Regions from separate parts of the Pseudomonas simiae genome, predicted to be linked through region 2. Evidence: riboswitches for the same ligand, from Rfam matches in the RefSeq annotation. Region 2 holds a riboswitch; each other region holds the start of a gene.

Evidence for each region. A riboswitch is a leader RNA that binds a small molecule or an ion and turns the genes downstream of it on or off. The one in region 2 is predicted to bind cobalamin.
Region 1: linked by a shared signal. The riboswitch ahead of cobW (cobalamin biosynthesis protein CobW) and the one ahead of PF1751_RS18755 (ABC transporter substrate-binding protein) in region 2 are both predicted to bind cobalamin.
Region 3: linked by a shared signal. The riboswitch ahead of cobO (cob(I)yrinic acid a,c-diamide adenosyltransferase) and the one ahead of PF1751_RS18755 (ABC transporter substrate-binding protein) in region 2 are both predicted to bind cobalamin.

Annotation. Positions count from the first base shown of each region.
Region 1 is NZ_CP010896.1:2,609,600-2,614,170, forward strand. It holds gene PF1751_RS11770 (cobalamin biosynthesis protein) at 23-415, opposite strand; gene PF1751_RS11775 (CbtA family protein) at 412-1,116, opposite strand; gene PF1751_RS11780 (CbtB domain-containing protein) at 1,128-1,316, opposite strand; cobalamin riboswitch at 1,413-1,617, opposite strand; cobalamin riboswitch at 2,096-2,295, shown strand; gene cobW (cobalamin biosynthesis protein CobW) at 2,389-3,456, shown strand; gene cobN (cobaltochelatase subunit CobN) at 3,460-4,571, shown strand, end outside.
Region 2 is NZ_CP010896.1:4,138,045-4,142,615, reverse strand. It holds gene PF1751_RS18760 (FecCD family ABC transporter permease) at 1-932, opposite strand, end outside; gene PF1751_RS18755 (ABC transporter substrate-binding protein) at 929-1,939, opposite strand; cobalamin riboswitch at 2,044-2,238, opposite strand; gene PF1751_RS18750 (DNA/RNA non-specific endonuclease) at 2,275-3,201, opposite strand; gene PF1751_RS18745 (M4 family metallopeptidase) at 3,330-4,394, shown strand; gene PF1751_RS18740 (protealysin inhibitor emfourin) at 4,409-4,571, shown strand, end outside.
Region 3 is NZ_CP010896.1:4,428,286-4,432,856, reverse strand. It holds gene hda (DnaA regulatory inactivator Hda) at 1-162, shown strand, start outside; gene PF1751_RS20075 (C40 family peptidase) at 376-1,005, shown strand; gene PF1751_RS20070 (C40 family peptidase) at 1,150-1,689, shown strand; cobalamin riboswitch at 1,787-2,037, shown strand; gene cobO (cob(I)yrinic acid a,c-diamide adenosyltransferase) at 2,117-2,728, shown strand; gene PF1751_RS20060 (cobyrinic acid a,c-diamide synthase CobB) at 2,725-4,056, shown strand; gene bluB (5,6-dimethylbenzimidazole synthase) at 4,053-4,571, shown strand, end outside.

The sequences.
Region 1 (4,571 bases), 1.5 Mb from region 2:
GGGGGCGGCAATTATCGGGATTTTAGCCGGCGCAGGCTAATGCAAAGGTGGCTTGGGCGGTTTTTTTGCGAGTGATCAACAGGCGGGCAGGGCTGCCTGCAAGGTGCTCGGCGAGTGCCAGCGCGGCGCTTTCGGCGATGCCATAACAGCCGGTGTGGGCAAAAGCGATGTCGGATTTGTGGCTCAGGCGGTGTTCAAACGCCGCCAGTTGCTCGGCGCTGAAACACTGCAGTGGCAGGTTCAGCCTCTGGGCCAGAGCCAGTAACCCCGGTTCATTCTGTTTGCGATCGATACTGGCCAGCGCGCTAATGCGGTGACGCTCGATACCGCCCTCGGCGAGGGCCGAATCGAACAGCGCCAGCAAGGTGTGAAGATCGCAACCCTGCTGGAAACCCAGGCCGATCACCAGGGTCATGCCGAGTATTGGTCGTCACGGTTGCGGCGGAACAGCCACGCGCTGATCAGGCCCAGTGCGAGCCAGAAAGCGACGTTGGTCAACTGTGAAGCGATCTTGAATTGTGCTTCCAGGGCTTGCGGTGCCAGCATCGAATGCACTTCGGGCTGTGGCGCGCCGATCACGTGGGGGACGGCGAGGATCGCCACGCCCAGCACTTTCAACAGCCAGTTACGACCAAATACGATCAAAGCGATGCCGGCAGCCGTAGAAGCCGCAGTGCCGATCCACCAGGTCTGGCGCAGCGCCAGGTCCGCGGCGGCGGTGCCCGGCAGCTCAGGCGGCAGGCCCATCGTCGGTGCCAGCACGAAGGTTGCGTAACCGGCCAAGCCCCACAGCAGGCCTTGGGCGGTGCGGGTTGGCGCGCGCAGTGTGTAGAGACCGGCCAGCATCAGCGCAAAACCGACCGCGACCACCAGATTACCGCCTGTGGTGGAGAGCACGCGCTGCCAGCCGTCTTCCGGCTCCCAGGCTTCGGCATCGTGGGTGTGGGCGGCAGCGCCTTCGGTGTGTTCGTGGGCCACTTCGGTGGCGGCCGGGGCCTTTTCAAAGGTTTCCGCCTGCAGAATCAGCGGGGCGACCCAGAAGCTTTGCAGCAAGGTCAGCAACAGGGCGGCCAGCAGGCCGGTGAAACCTGCAGTTTGCGCGATACGCTTGATCATGTCGGCAGGTCTCAGTGGCACGGGAACGCAGCGCTGTGGCGGGTATCGTGGGCAGCGTTGTGCACGGCCTCGATGTGCGAGAAACCGGCAAAGTACACCAGGCACGCACCAAGGATCGACGCGCCGATGGCGGCGGTCAGGCGTTGGCTCAGGGTGGCGGTGCTGCTGGCGGAGTGCGAGGTGCTGCTGACGATCGACATGGCGCGTCCCTTTCAGGTGTCTGGGTGAAACGAGCGCATGGAAACCCCGCGAGCCAGGCACGCAGGGTTTGAACAGCGCCCGCCCACCGCGGGTTTGTTATCTGAATTTTTCGGGCCGGTCTCCGGGCTTGCGAGGGGCAATGTGCCTAATAAGCATCGCCTTCCCATGCCGTCGAGGCACAGTGGATCTGACGCTTCACTCGCTTACCGTTGCGGGGGCAGCACCGGACTGGTCATATCGCTATGACGCACCGGTTTCCCGTTTCACCCTGTGAAGGGCACCCGAAACAAGATGTGTAGGAGAGCATGGGGGTGGGAGGGGAGTCAATTGGGGTGTGTACATATCCCTTGTTGCGATGATGGCTGAAATGGGTTCCGCTCCTACAGCGAACCGCCTTTGCTCTACACCACTCAAGCCGGCTGTCAGGCCGCTGTGCTTTTGCTTTTGATCTTGATCTTGATCCTAAGCGCCCCGTCAAACACGCTGGCCGGAATTCGACAGGGATTTGGGGGGTAAACCGGCAGGGATGCCGGTTTAGCCGCCCCGCGCCATGGATGGCGCGTGGCGGTGGCCCCCCAAATCCCTGTCGGATTACGGGCACACCGAGCGTGAGCGAGGTGCCGAGTGTTGGGGCAAGAGCCCTTTGGTTACTTTGGGGCTCTTTTCCAAAGTGACCCGCCGTAAGGGCGGAACCCATAGCAGCCATCACCGCAGAAACGGATATGTACACTAACCCAACCAATCCAACCCCATCATTGACCATCCCCCAAGCACTGCGTAGCCTTACACCCTTCGAGGTTCTTCGGCCCAGGCCGAAGCTAAGAAGGGAACGCGGTCCAAGCCGCGGCTGCCCCCGCAACTGTAAAGGGTTCAGCTGACTGCCACGCCACTGCCGACAAGGCGGGAAGGCGCAGCCAGCGCCGGTCGCAAGACCCGCAAGCCCCAAGCCAGGAGACCTGCCTCGCAACCGATTTTCTACTTCAACCGGGCGGGGTGATCCGGTGACGAAATCCGCTGCTGCGCGCCGTCGCAGGGCCTATCGTCCCGTATGCCCGCCCCCAAGGGCATCCGATGAAAACACTGGCCAAACTCCCCGTCACCATCGTCACCGGCTTCCTCGGCTCGGGCAAGACTACCTTGCTGCGCCACATGCTCGATAACGCCCAGGGCCGTCGCATCGCCGTGATCGTCAACGAATTCGGCGAACTGGGTATCGACGGTGAAATCCTCAAGCAGTGCTCCATCGGCTGCACCGAAGAAGAAGCCAACGGCCGCGTCTACGAGTTGGCCAATGGCTGCCTGTGCTGCACCGTGCAGGAAGAGTTCTTTCCAGTGATGCGCGAGTTGGTGGCCCGTCGCGGCGACCTCGACCATATCCTCATCGAAACCTCCGGCCTGGCCCTGCCAAAACCGTTGGTACAAGCCTTTCAGTGGCCGGAAATCCGCAGCGCCTGCACCGTCGACGCTGTGATCACCGTGGTCGACAGTCCGGCCGTGGCCGCCGGCACCTTCGCCGCTTTCCCGGACCAGGTGGATGCCCAGCGCAAGCTCGACCCGAACCTGGACCACGAGTCGCCGCTGCATGAGCTGTTCGCCGACCAACTGGCCAGCGCCGACCTGGTGATCCTCAACAAGAGCGACCTGATCAGCCCTGAAGACCTGGCCCGTGTGCGCCTGGAAGTCGCGGAAGAACTGCCGCCCGCGGTGAAGATCATTGAAGCCAGCAGCGGTCGTTTGCCGTTGGACGTGCTGATCGGCCTGGGTGCCGGCTCCGAAGAGCATATCGACGGTCGCCACAGTCATCACGACCATCACCATGACGGTGAAGACGATCATGACCATGATCACGACGCCTTCGACTCCATCTCCATCGACCTGCCGCAGGCCGATGAAGCGCTGCTGCTCGACGCCCTGACCCAGTTGGTGGTGCAACACGGCATCCTGCGCGTCAAAGGCTTCGCTGCGATTCCGAACAAGCCGATGCGCCTGCTGATCCAAGGGGTGGGTACGCGTTTCGACAAGCACTTCGACCGTGCCTGGGGCCCGGACGAAGCACGCATCACACGCTTGGTGCTGATCGGTCAGGACCTCGACGCGGCGGGCCTTGAAGCGCAACTGCGCGCAGCCCTCAGCGTTTAACCCATGCACCTGCTCAGGACCCAGCCCGGTGGTTTCGTCTCGGACGACAATATTGCCGACCTCGGACAAACCCCCGCTGATCTGGTGATCCTGTGCAGCGGCGATTCCAGCCTGGCGCTGCTGGCCGAAGCGGCCCAGCAGTTGCCGGACGATTACCCCAGCTTTCGCTTGGCCAACCCGATGCAGGTGCAGAACCATGCCTCGGTCGACCTGTATGTCGATGAGGTGCTGCGCCACGCCAAGGTCATCCTGATTTCCCTGCATGGTGGCATCGGTTATTGGCGTTACGGCATTGAGCGTCTGGTGGAATTGGCCGAGCGTGGCGTTCAACTGATTCTGGTGCCGGGGGATGATCGCCCGGACCCTGAGCTCAGCGGACTAAGTACCGTCGGCGCCGAAGAGCGTGATCGCCTCTGGCACTTCCTGCGCCAGGGCGGCCTGGGCAATGCCCTGGATTTCTATCGCTGCCTGGCCAGCACTTACCTGGGCCGTGATTACGCCTGGGCCGAGCCGCAAACCTTGCCGCGCACGGCGATTTATCACCCGCACCGTGCCAGCGCCCGGCTGAATGATTGGCAGGCCGACTGGAATGCCGAGTGGCCGGTGGCGGCGGTGTTGTTCTATCGCTCGCATTTGCAGGCAGCCAATACCGGTTTTATCGATGTGTTCTGCCAGCGCTTGCAGGCGGCGGGTCTCAACCCGTTGCCGATGGCGGTGGCCAGTTTGAAAGAACCCGGCTGCCTGGCGGTGGTCGAGGACCTGCTGGACGAGGTCGGCGCGGCGGTGATTCTCAACACCACCGGCTTCGCCCAGTCCAGCCCGGAAGCGCCGCACTTGCGGCCGTTTCGCCGCAATATCCCGGTGATCCAGGCGATCTGCGCCCAGGACAACCAGCCCGGCTGGGAAGCGAGCGACCAAGGTCTTGGCCCCCGCGACCTGGCGATGCACATTGCCTTGCCGGAGCTGGACGGGCGGATCATCAGCCGGCCGATCAGCTTCAAGGACCTGGCCTGGCGCAGTGAGCGCAGCCAGTCGGATGTGGTGTGCTACCGCGCCGCGCCGGAGCGCATGGATTTTGTTGCTGAGCTGGCGCGGCGCTGGGTCGAGTTGGCGCG
Region 2 (4,571 bases):
ACCGGAATCACCTGGCCTTTGATCAAGGTGCGCGACAGTACATCGGCTGCAATCAAGAACAACGCGCCGCCCAACGCACTGGCCGGCAGCAAGCGCGAGTGCCCGGTGCCGAGCAGCAGGCGCACGGCGTGGGGGATTACCAATCCGACAAAGCCGATGGAGCCAACAATCGACACCATCACCGCCGTCACCAGGGCCGCGCAGCCCACCAGCACAAATTGCACCCGGCGCACCGGAATGCCGAGGGACGCTGCCGAGTCGCTGCCGAAGGTAAACGCATCCAACGCACGGCGGTGCCACAGGCACACCGCCAAGCCTGCAACGGCCACCGGCACCGCTAACCACACCGAGGGCCAGCGCACACCACTGAGGTTGCCGAGCAGCCAGAACAGGATGCCGCGCGCCTGTTCGGAACTGGCGGATTTGGTGATCAGGAAGGCGGTGAGCGCATTGAACAACTGCGAGCCGGCAATGCCCGCCAGGATGATCTGGCCGGTGCCGCTGGCCGAACCGCTGGCGCGCGCGAGCAGGATCACCAGCGCAAACGCCGCCATGGCGCCAACAAACGCGCCCGCCGACAACGAAATCAACCCGCCGCCCACGCCGATCAACGCCACCAGCACCGCGCCAGTCGAAGCGCCGGCACTGATGCCCAGCAGGTAGGGATCGGCCAGTGGGTTGCGCAACAGCGATTGCAGGATCACCCCGCACGTCGCCAGCCCGGCGCCACACGCAGCGGCGACCAGGGCGCGGGTGAGGCGGTAGTTCCACACCACGCCTTCGTCGATGGGGTCAAGCACGTAGCTGGCCGCCCACAGTTTGTTGGCGAGCACCTGGAGCACGACTTGCGGCGAGATGGCGGTTTCGCCGATCGCCACCCCCGCGAGTAGGGCGGCTAATAGCAGGGCCAGGGCGAGTAGGGTGCGCGTCATTTGGGCAGGTCGTAGCCGTCGATGGCCGTGGCCAGTTGCTCAAGCCCGTCGAACGTGCGGATGCTGGCCTGCAGCGCCAGGGCATCGAGGATGATGATGCGGTTGTTTTTCACCGCGTCCATGTTGCGAGTCACGGGATCGCTGCGCAGGAAGGCCAGTTTCTTTTCATGGTCGTCGGCGGGGTAGCGGCGGCGGTCCATGCGTGCGATCACCAGAAAGGTCGGGTTGGCCTTGGCGAGGGTTTCCCAGCCGACGGCGGGCCATTCTTCATCGGATTGCACCACGTTGTGCAGACCGAGGGTTTCCAGCATGAACTCTGGAATGCCCTTGTGGCCGGCCACGTAAGGATCGCTAGCCATCTCGGAACTGGAGAACCACACCAAGGCACTGGCTTGCTTGAGGCCTTTGCTTTGCACGGTGGCAACAGATTTGGCCAAGCGTACCTTGAGGTCGTCGTTCAACTGTTGGCCGCGCGCCTGTACGTCGAAGATCTCGGCGAGTTGGCCGATGCTTTTATAGATCGTTTCGATACGGAACGGCTCCAGCCGTGTGCCGTCGGCGCCTACCAGGTTGTCCTTGCCTTCGCAGTCGGAGGGCAGCAGGTAAGTGGGGATCTTCAGTTCATGGAATTGCTCGCGGGTGCCGACCACGCCCTGGGGCCCGACCACCCACTCCAGCTCGGCGGCCACCAGCTGCGGGCGCTTGGCGATCACGGCTTCAAAGCTCGGCTCATTGTTGGCTAGCCGCTCGATGCCGTCGTTCTGCACCTTGTACTGCGGCAGTACGCTGTTGAACCACAGTGAGGTGCCGACCACTTTGTCGCCCACGCCCAATGCGTAGAGCATCTCGGTGGCCGCCTGGCCGATGGTCACGCTGCGGGCGGGGGCTTGCTGGAAGGTCAGGCGACTACCGCAGTTTTCCACGGTCAGCGGGTAGTGGGTGGGCGCGGCTTGGGCGAGGGCACAGAAGCCCAGGCCGGTGAGCAGGGCGGTAACGCGTGGCAGCATGGGGCAATCTCCGAATGAACCGTACGTGCCATTCGGAAATACACCCTTAAGCGCTGCACTAGAAAAACAGGCAAGAATGTCCTTCCCGGACACCCCGCCGGTTGGTAATTGAGCTTGGGCCGGCAGGTCTCCTGACTGATGCGTCGTCGCCAGGCTCCGGCCTTCCCGGACAAGGTCCAGTGGCATCAGGGAGCAGGCTCAGCACCTACAGTTGCGGGGGCAGTTCCGATTGGCGAGGGTGTACCGCGCTTCGGATTCCCTATTAGTCCCGTTTGGGAACCGGCGCGGTATGGTAGTTGATTAGGGCGGGGCGATATAGCCCGAGGCACGCCCGGTCAGAGACGAATGTCTTCAGGCCCCTGTATCAGCGCTTCAATCCGCGTGCCGGTGGCGCGTTCTTCGTTGCTGAAGCCGTCGTAGTCGGCCAGGTTGGCAAAACGCAGGCCGGTGAGGCGTTCTATCTGGATTACGCTGCGCTGGTAGGTCCTGAGCTGGCCGAACACCAGGTCGAGCTGGCCCAGCTCGCGGCTCTGGTCGATCATGTAGGCGCTGGCCGAAGGCTTGCCGTCATCGCTGAGGTAGGCGACCACTTTCCAGAACGCCTTGGGGATCTGGACGCCCCGGTACACCCGGTCGTCGTCGGCGAACACCGGGCCGGTGAACACGGTGGCTCGGGCTTTCCAGCGCTGGGTGTTGTCGAGGATGTAGTCTTCGAGCTCCAGCCACGTTTTCTGGTTGAACCCGCTCATCTGCGGTGAACAGTTGGTGAAGTGGAAGGTGTCGAAGTTGGCGGTTTGCGCCGCGTCGCCCCAGTTCGGGTCTTGTCGGCGCACCAGGTGGCCGCGATCCAGGCCGTTGCTGGCATACAGTGCTTCGCCCACCTGCGCATCAATGGGCAGGCGTCCGTCGTAGGCCCAGGTGTCGTTGCTGCGAATGATGTCCACATGCTGCCCGCCATCGATGTTGACGCCCACATACAGCGCGAGCCGCTTCGAGCGTGACATCGTTATCGAGAAGTGCGTGTAGTCCAGGCGCTTCTGGACATCGCCGGCCAAGGTCTCTTCAACCGTAGGCCAGGGCACCCCGAAGCTGCCGAGAAAGTCCTCAGCGTAGCCGCGTCGGTCCTTCAAGTCGTTGGCCGAGGTGACGCGGGGCGTCGCGGCTCGTGCCTCCAGCAATGTGGGGCTCGGTGCGATCAATGGGCGCAGGTCAGCGAGCCTGGGGCGGTATGAAAGGTCGATTTTGGCTTTACGTGCGGGCATCGGTCAGTCCTCCTTGGATAAACACGACTGCAACATAGGTTAATGACAATTGATGACACGCGATAACCCCTGGAGGCTATCCTGAATCGATGACCCGGACGTTGTTACCTGCCAAATGGAGCCAGCCAATGTGTGTTCGCCAGCCGAATCGTAATCCGATTTTCTGCCTGATCCCGCCCTATATGCTCGACCAGATCGCGCGCAACGGGGACAAAGCGCAACGGGAGGTCGCGTTGCGCACCCGCGCCAAGGACACAACGTTCCGCTCGCTACGGATGGTCGCCGTGCCTGCCAAAGGGCCGGCGCATATGGCCCTGGCCATGGGGGCCGATAAACGCCGCTCGATCTACAGCGCCGAGGGCGCCGACAGCCTGCCGGGCACGCTGGTGCGTGGCGAGGGGCAGCCCGCCAGTGGTGATGCGGCGGTGGACGAGGCCTATGATGGCTTGGGCGCCACCTTCGATTTTTTCGACGAGGTCTTCGATCGCAACTCCATCGACGATGCCGGGATGGCGCTGGACGCCACTGTGCACTTTGGCCAGAACTACAACAATGCGTTCTGGAACTCGACCCAGATGGTGTTCGGGGATGGAGACGGGCAGTTGTTCAACCGCTTTACGGTGGCCCTCGACGTGATTGGCCATGAGTTGGCCCACGGCGTCACCGAGGACGAGGCCAAACTGATGTATTTCAACCAGTCCGGGGCGTTGAATGAATCGCTGTCGGACGTGTTCGGTTCGCTGATCAAGCAGTATGCGTTGAAGCAACGTGCGGAAGACGCCGATTGGTTGATCGGCAAAGGGCTGTTCACCCAAAAGATCAAAGGCACCGCCCTGCGCTCGATGAAAGCCCCCGGCACGGCGTTTGACGACAAACTGCTGGGCAAGGACCCCCAGCCCGGGCACATGGATGATTTTGTGCAGACCTACGAGGACAATGGCGGGGTGCATATCAACTCCGGCATTCCCAACCATGCGTTCTACCAGGTGGCGACCATACTGGGCGGGTTCGCCTGGGAGCGCGCCGGGCGCATCTGGTATGACGCGCTGCGTGATGCGCGGCTGCGGCCCAACTCGGGTTTCCTGCGCTTTGCGCGCATTACTTACGATATTGCAGGCCGACTCTACGGCGCTAACAAGGACGAACAGAAAGCGGTCAAGGACGGTTGGAAGGCGGTCGGCATTGCTGTCTGACGAGAGGAACGGCCATGCAAATTTCAATCAAGGAAAACGGCGGGCCCGGTTTTTTTCCGGGCCTGGCCAAGCCACAGACGGTGGAACTGGACACGCTGCCGGAGCAGGAACAACAGGAGCTGCGGCAGCTTGTCGAGGCTTGCGACTTCTTTCAACTGCCGCCCAGCAATGCGCCTG
Region 3 (4,571 bases), 290 kb from region 2:
CGTGGCCTGCACCTCACCGATGAAGTGGGGCATTTTATTCTCACTCGCGGTACACGCAGCATGAGCGCATTGTTCGATTTGCTCGAACAGCTCGACCAGGCCTCCTTGCAGGCCCAGCGCAAGCTGACCATTCCCTTCTTGAAAGAAACCCTCGGCTGGTAGACAGCCCTTTGTTTTTGCCGCGTTCGGCAAATTCCAGGCGCCAGAAAACCTGCGCTTGAGCCGATGTGGCTACGCAAAAGGCAGGTACGGGGTGTTAAGGGCTTAGATGTCATGGTCCAAACAAGAAGTCACATAGATCACGATTGAATTTGCAAATCGATGTGATAGAGGGCATAGTCTCGTCTTCTTTACATATCAGCCACGGTCGTGCCCATGCTAAATCGCTTCGCACCCCTCGTGCCCCTCGCACTCGTTACCCTGTTGTTTGGTTGCGCCTCCCACCCTCAACAGGTGGCAGAACAGCAAAAACCACAGGTTCAAAATCAGGCAAAATTCGTTGCTGCACAGTCTGCTTCTGTTTATGAAGAAGAGCTGGCAACTGAAAAAGAGCTGACCAACTTCTCCGGTAGCAAGCCTTACCAGCTTCCCGTTCTGGCCGACAGCATCCTCGAACGCGGCATGTCCCTGATCGGTACCCGTTACCGTTTCGGCGGCACTTCTGAAGCCGGCTTCGACTGCAGCGGTTTCATCGGCTATCTGTTTCGTGAAGAAGCGGGCATGAACCTGCCGCGCTCCACCCGCGAAATGATCAACGTGGATGCACCGTTGGTCGCGCGCAACAACCTCAAGCCCGGTGATCTGCTTTTCTTCAGTACGGCAGGGCGTGGTCGTGTGAGTCATGCCGGTATCTACTTGGGCGACAACCAGTTTATTCACTCCAGCAGCCGTCGCAGTGGCGGTGTTCGAGTCGACAACCTGGGCGACAGCTACTGGAGCAAAACCTTCATCGAAGCCAAGCGCGCACTCGCCATGGCCCCGACGACAGTTACCGCTAGCAAGTAAACTTAAAGTGATACTTGAAGTTTGACGTGTAAGCGCTAGAATCCCTGGACATTGTTGTAATCTGTTCGCGCGAGCTTTGCTTGCGCGTTCTGGTTTTCAGCGTTCGGCAGCGAAAGCCGCATCCAGACCAGGATTGTTCTGCCCATGTCGACCTCGGCCCGCCTGATCCTCATTCTTTGCGCCGCGCTGCTCAGCGCCTGCGCAAGTCGTCCACCGCCGCCCGCTCCCGTAGCGGTGAAGCCCAAGCCGGTGTTCAACTATTCCAGCCAGAATTTCTCGCCTGCGGCCGAAGACGTCCTCTTCCGTGCCCTGGGCCTGGTCGGCACGCCTTATCGGTGGGGCGGCAACACACCGGACTCCGGGTTTGATTGCAGTGGCCTGATCGGTTTTGTCTTCCGCGACGCTGCCGGCATCTCCCTGCCGCGTACCACTCGCGAATTGATCGTGATGCGTGCGCAAGATGTCAGCGAGCAGAATCTGCAGACGGGCGACCTGTTGTTCTTTGCCACGGGCGGCGGTTCACAGGTCAGCCACGCCGGGATCTACGTCGGTGAAGGCCGTTTTGTGCATGCACCGCAAACCGGTGGTACGGTGAAGTTGGACACCTTGTCCAAGGCGTATTGGCAGAATGCCTACCTGAGCGCCAAGCGCGTGTTGCCAGGCAATCTGGCGCGTAATCCTTAGAAAGCAGCGGCAGGTTTCACGCGTGAAGCTGCAAGCGGTGCGATGCCTGCTTGCGGCGATCAGCTTGAAGCTTGCAGCTCGCCCCTCAAACTACTACCCTTCGCCGCTTGTTCCAGGTGCTCTGTGACCCATGGGTCGACGGAGTGAAACAGGGAAGCCGGTGAGTGAGCGCACTTGTACACAGTGACGCCGCGATCCCGGCGCTGCCCCCGCAACGGTAAATGAGTCAAGACGCTGCCTTTTGCCACTGTATCGCTCGCGATATGGGAAGGCGCAGCGTCGGTCTGCGCTTCTATAAGACGTGCGCCACTCATGAGCCCGGAGACCGGCCTGCAACATCCAACAGCATCACGGTGGGCGATGCTTGGCTGTCTGTTTTTTCTTTTTCCTGCCCGCCGTTTTTGTCCAGCCCCAACGGAGAGCTGCCATGACCGATTCCCCCGACCGCGACGAACGCCACCTGGCGCGCATGCTGCGCAAAAAAGCCGTGATCGATGAACGCATCGCCAACTCCCCGAACGAGTGCGGCCTGTTGCTGGTGCTGACCGGCAACGGCAAAGGCAAGAGCAGCTCCGCGTTCGGCATGCTGGCCCGGGCCATGGGGCACGGCATGCAGTGCGGTGTGGTGCAGTTCATCAAGGGGCGCAACAGTACCGGTGAGGAATTGTTCTTCCGCCGTTTCCCCGAGCAAGTGCGCTTTCATGTCATGGGCGAAGGCTTCACCTGGGAAACCCAGGACCGCCAGGGTGACATCGCCGCCGCCGAAGCCGCCTGGGCGGTTTCCCGCGAGTTGCTGCAGGACCCGTCTATCGGTCTTGTCGTACTCGACGAACTGAACATCGCCCTCAAGCACGGCTATCTCGACCTGGACCAGGTGCTCAGCGACCTGCAAGCCCGCCCGCCGATGCAACACGTGGTGGTCACCGGCCGCGGTGCCAAGCCTGAACTGATCGAAATGGGCGACACCGTCACCGAAATGGGCATGCTCAAACACGCGTTCCAAGCCGGTATCAAGGCACAGAAGGGCGTCGAACTTTGAATCAGCCCCGTCATTGCCCGGCCGTCTTGATTGCCGCACCGGCGTCCGGCCAGGGCAAAACCACCGTCACCGCCGCGCTTGCCCGATTGCACCGCAACCTGGGGCGCAGGGTACGCGTGTTCAAATGCGGCCCGGACTTCCTCGATCCGATGATCCACGAACGCGCCAGCGGTGCGCCGGTGTATCAATTGGACATGTGGATGGTGGGCGAGCAGGAAAGTCGTCGCTTGCTATGGGAAGCGGCGGGGGAGGCGGACCTGATCCTGATCGAAGGCGTGATGGGCCTGTTCGATGGCACACCGTCCAGCGCCGACCTGGCGCGACACTTCGGCGTGCCTGTCTTGGGCGTGATTGACGGTACGGCGATGGCCCAGACCTTCGGCGCGTTGGCCCTGGGCCTGGCACGTTATCAGCCGGATCTGCCGTTTGCCGGGGTGCTGGCCAATCGCGTTGGCACCTTGCGTCACGCACAATTGCTCGAAGGCAGCCTCACCGAAGGCCTGCGCTGGTACGGCGCGTTATCCCGCGAGACCGGTATCGAACTGCCTAGCCGTCACTTAGGCCTGGTACAGGCGAGCGAACTGAACGACCTCGATGTGCGTCTCGATGCAGCCGCCCAAGCGCTGGGCAGCAGTTGCGAAGTGGCTTTGCCGCCGCCAGTGACCTTTGCCGCACCGGAAGTGATCGAAACCCAGCCACTGCTCAACGGTGTGCGCATCGCCGTGGCCCGCGACGAAGCCTTCGCGTTTACCTATGGCGCCAGCCTCGACCTGCTGCGGGCAATGGGCGCTGAACTGGAGTTTTTCTCGCCGATCCACGATCGCAAATTGCCTGACGTCGACAGCCTCTATCTGCCCGGTGGTTATCCGGAATTGCACCACCAGGCGCTGGCGGAAAACACCTCGATGCTTGACGCCATCCGCGCTCATCATGCCGCCGGCAAACCGCTGCTCGCCGAATGCGGCGGCATGCTCTACCTGCTGGACTCGCTGACCGACGTCGAGGGTGTTCGCGCCGAACTGGTGGGCCTGCTGCAAGGCGATGCGGTGATGCAGAAGAAACTCGCGGCCTTGGCGCTGCAAAATGTCGAATTGCCCGAAGGCACGCTGCGCGGCCATACCTATCACCACTCCCTGACCACCACCGAATGGCAGCCGATTGCCCGTGGCCTTAGCCCCAATGGCGGACGCGGTGCCGAGGCGGTTTATCGGCAGGGGCGGATGACGGCTTCCTACGTACACTTTTACTTCCCCTCGAATCCCCAGGCGGTGGCCGCATTGTTCGCGCCCGATCCTGTAGGCGCCGGCTTGCCGGCGATGAGGCCATGACCGACAACGCCTTCCCCGAGGCCGACCGCCAGGCGGTCTACCGCGCCATCGCTGAACGTCGCGACATGCGCCACTTCAGCGGCGGCACTATCGCCCCGGAATTGCTCTATCGTCTGCTCCAGGCCGCGCACCAGGCACCCAGTGTCGGCCTGATGCAGCCCTGGCGTTTTATCCGCATCAGCGACCGTCCGTTGCGTGGGCAGATTCAACAACTGGTGGAAGAAGAACGCATACGCACCGCCGAAGCCCTGGGTGAACGCTCCGATGAGTTCATGAAGCTCAAGGTCGAAGGCATTCACGACTGCGCCGAAGTGCTGGTGGCGGCGTTGATGGATGACCGTGAGCGGCACATTTTTGGGCGGCGCACGTTGCCTGAAATGGACATGGCGTCACTGTCCTGTGCTATTCAGAATCTTTGGCTGGCGGCCCGTGTCGAAGGGCTGGGCATGGGCTGGGTCTCGCTGTTCGAGCCCCAGGCCCTGGCTGATCTGCTGGGTTTGCCACCCGGCGCGAAA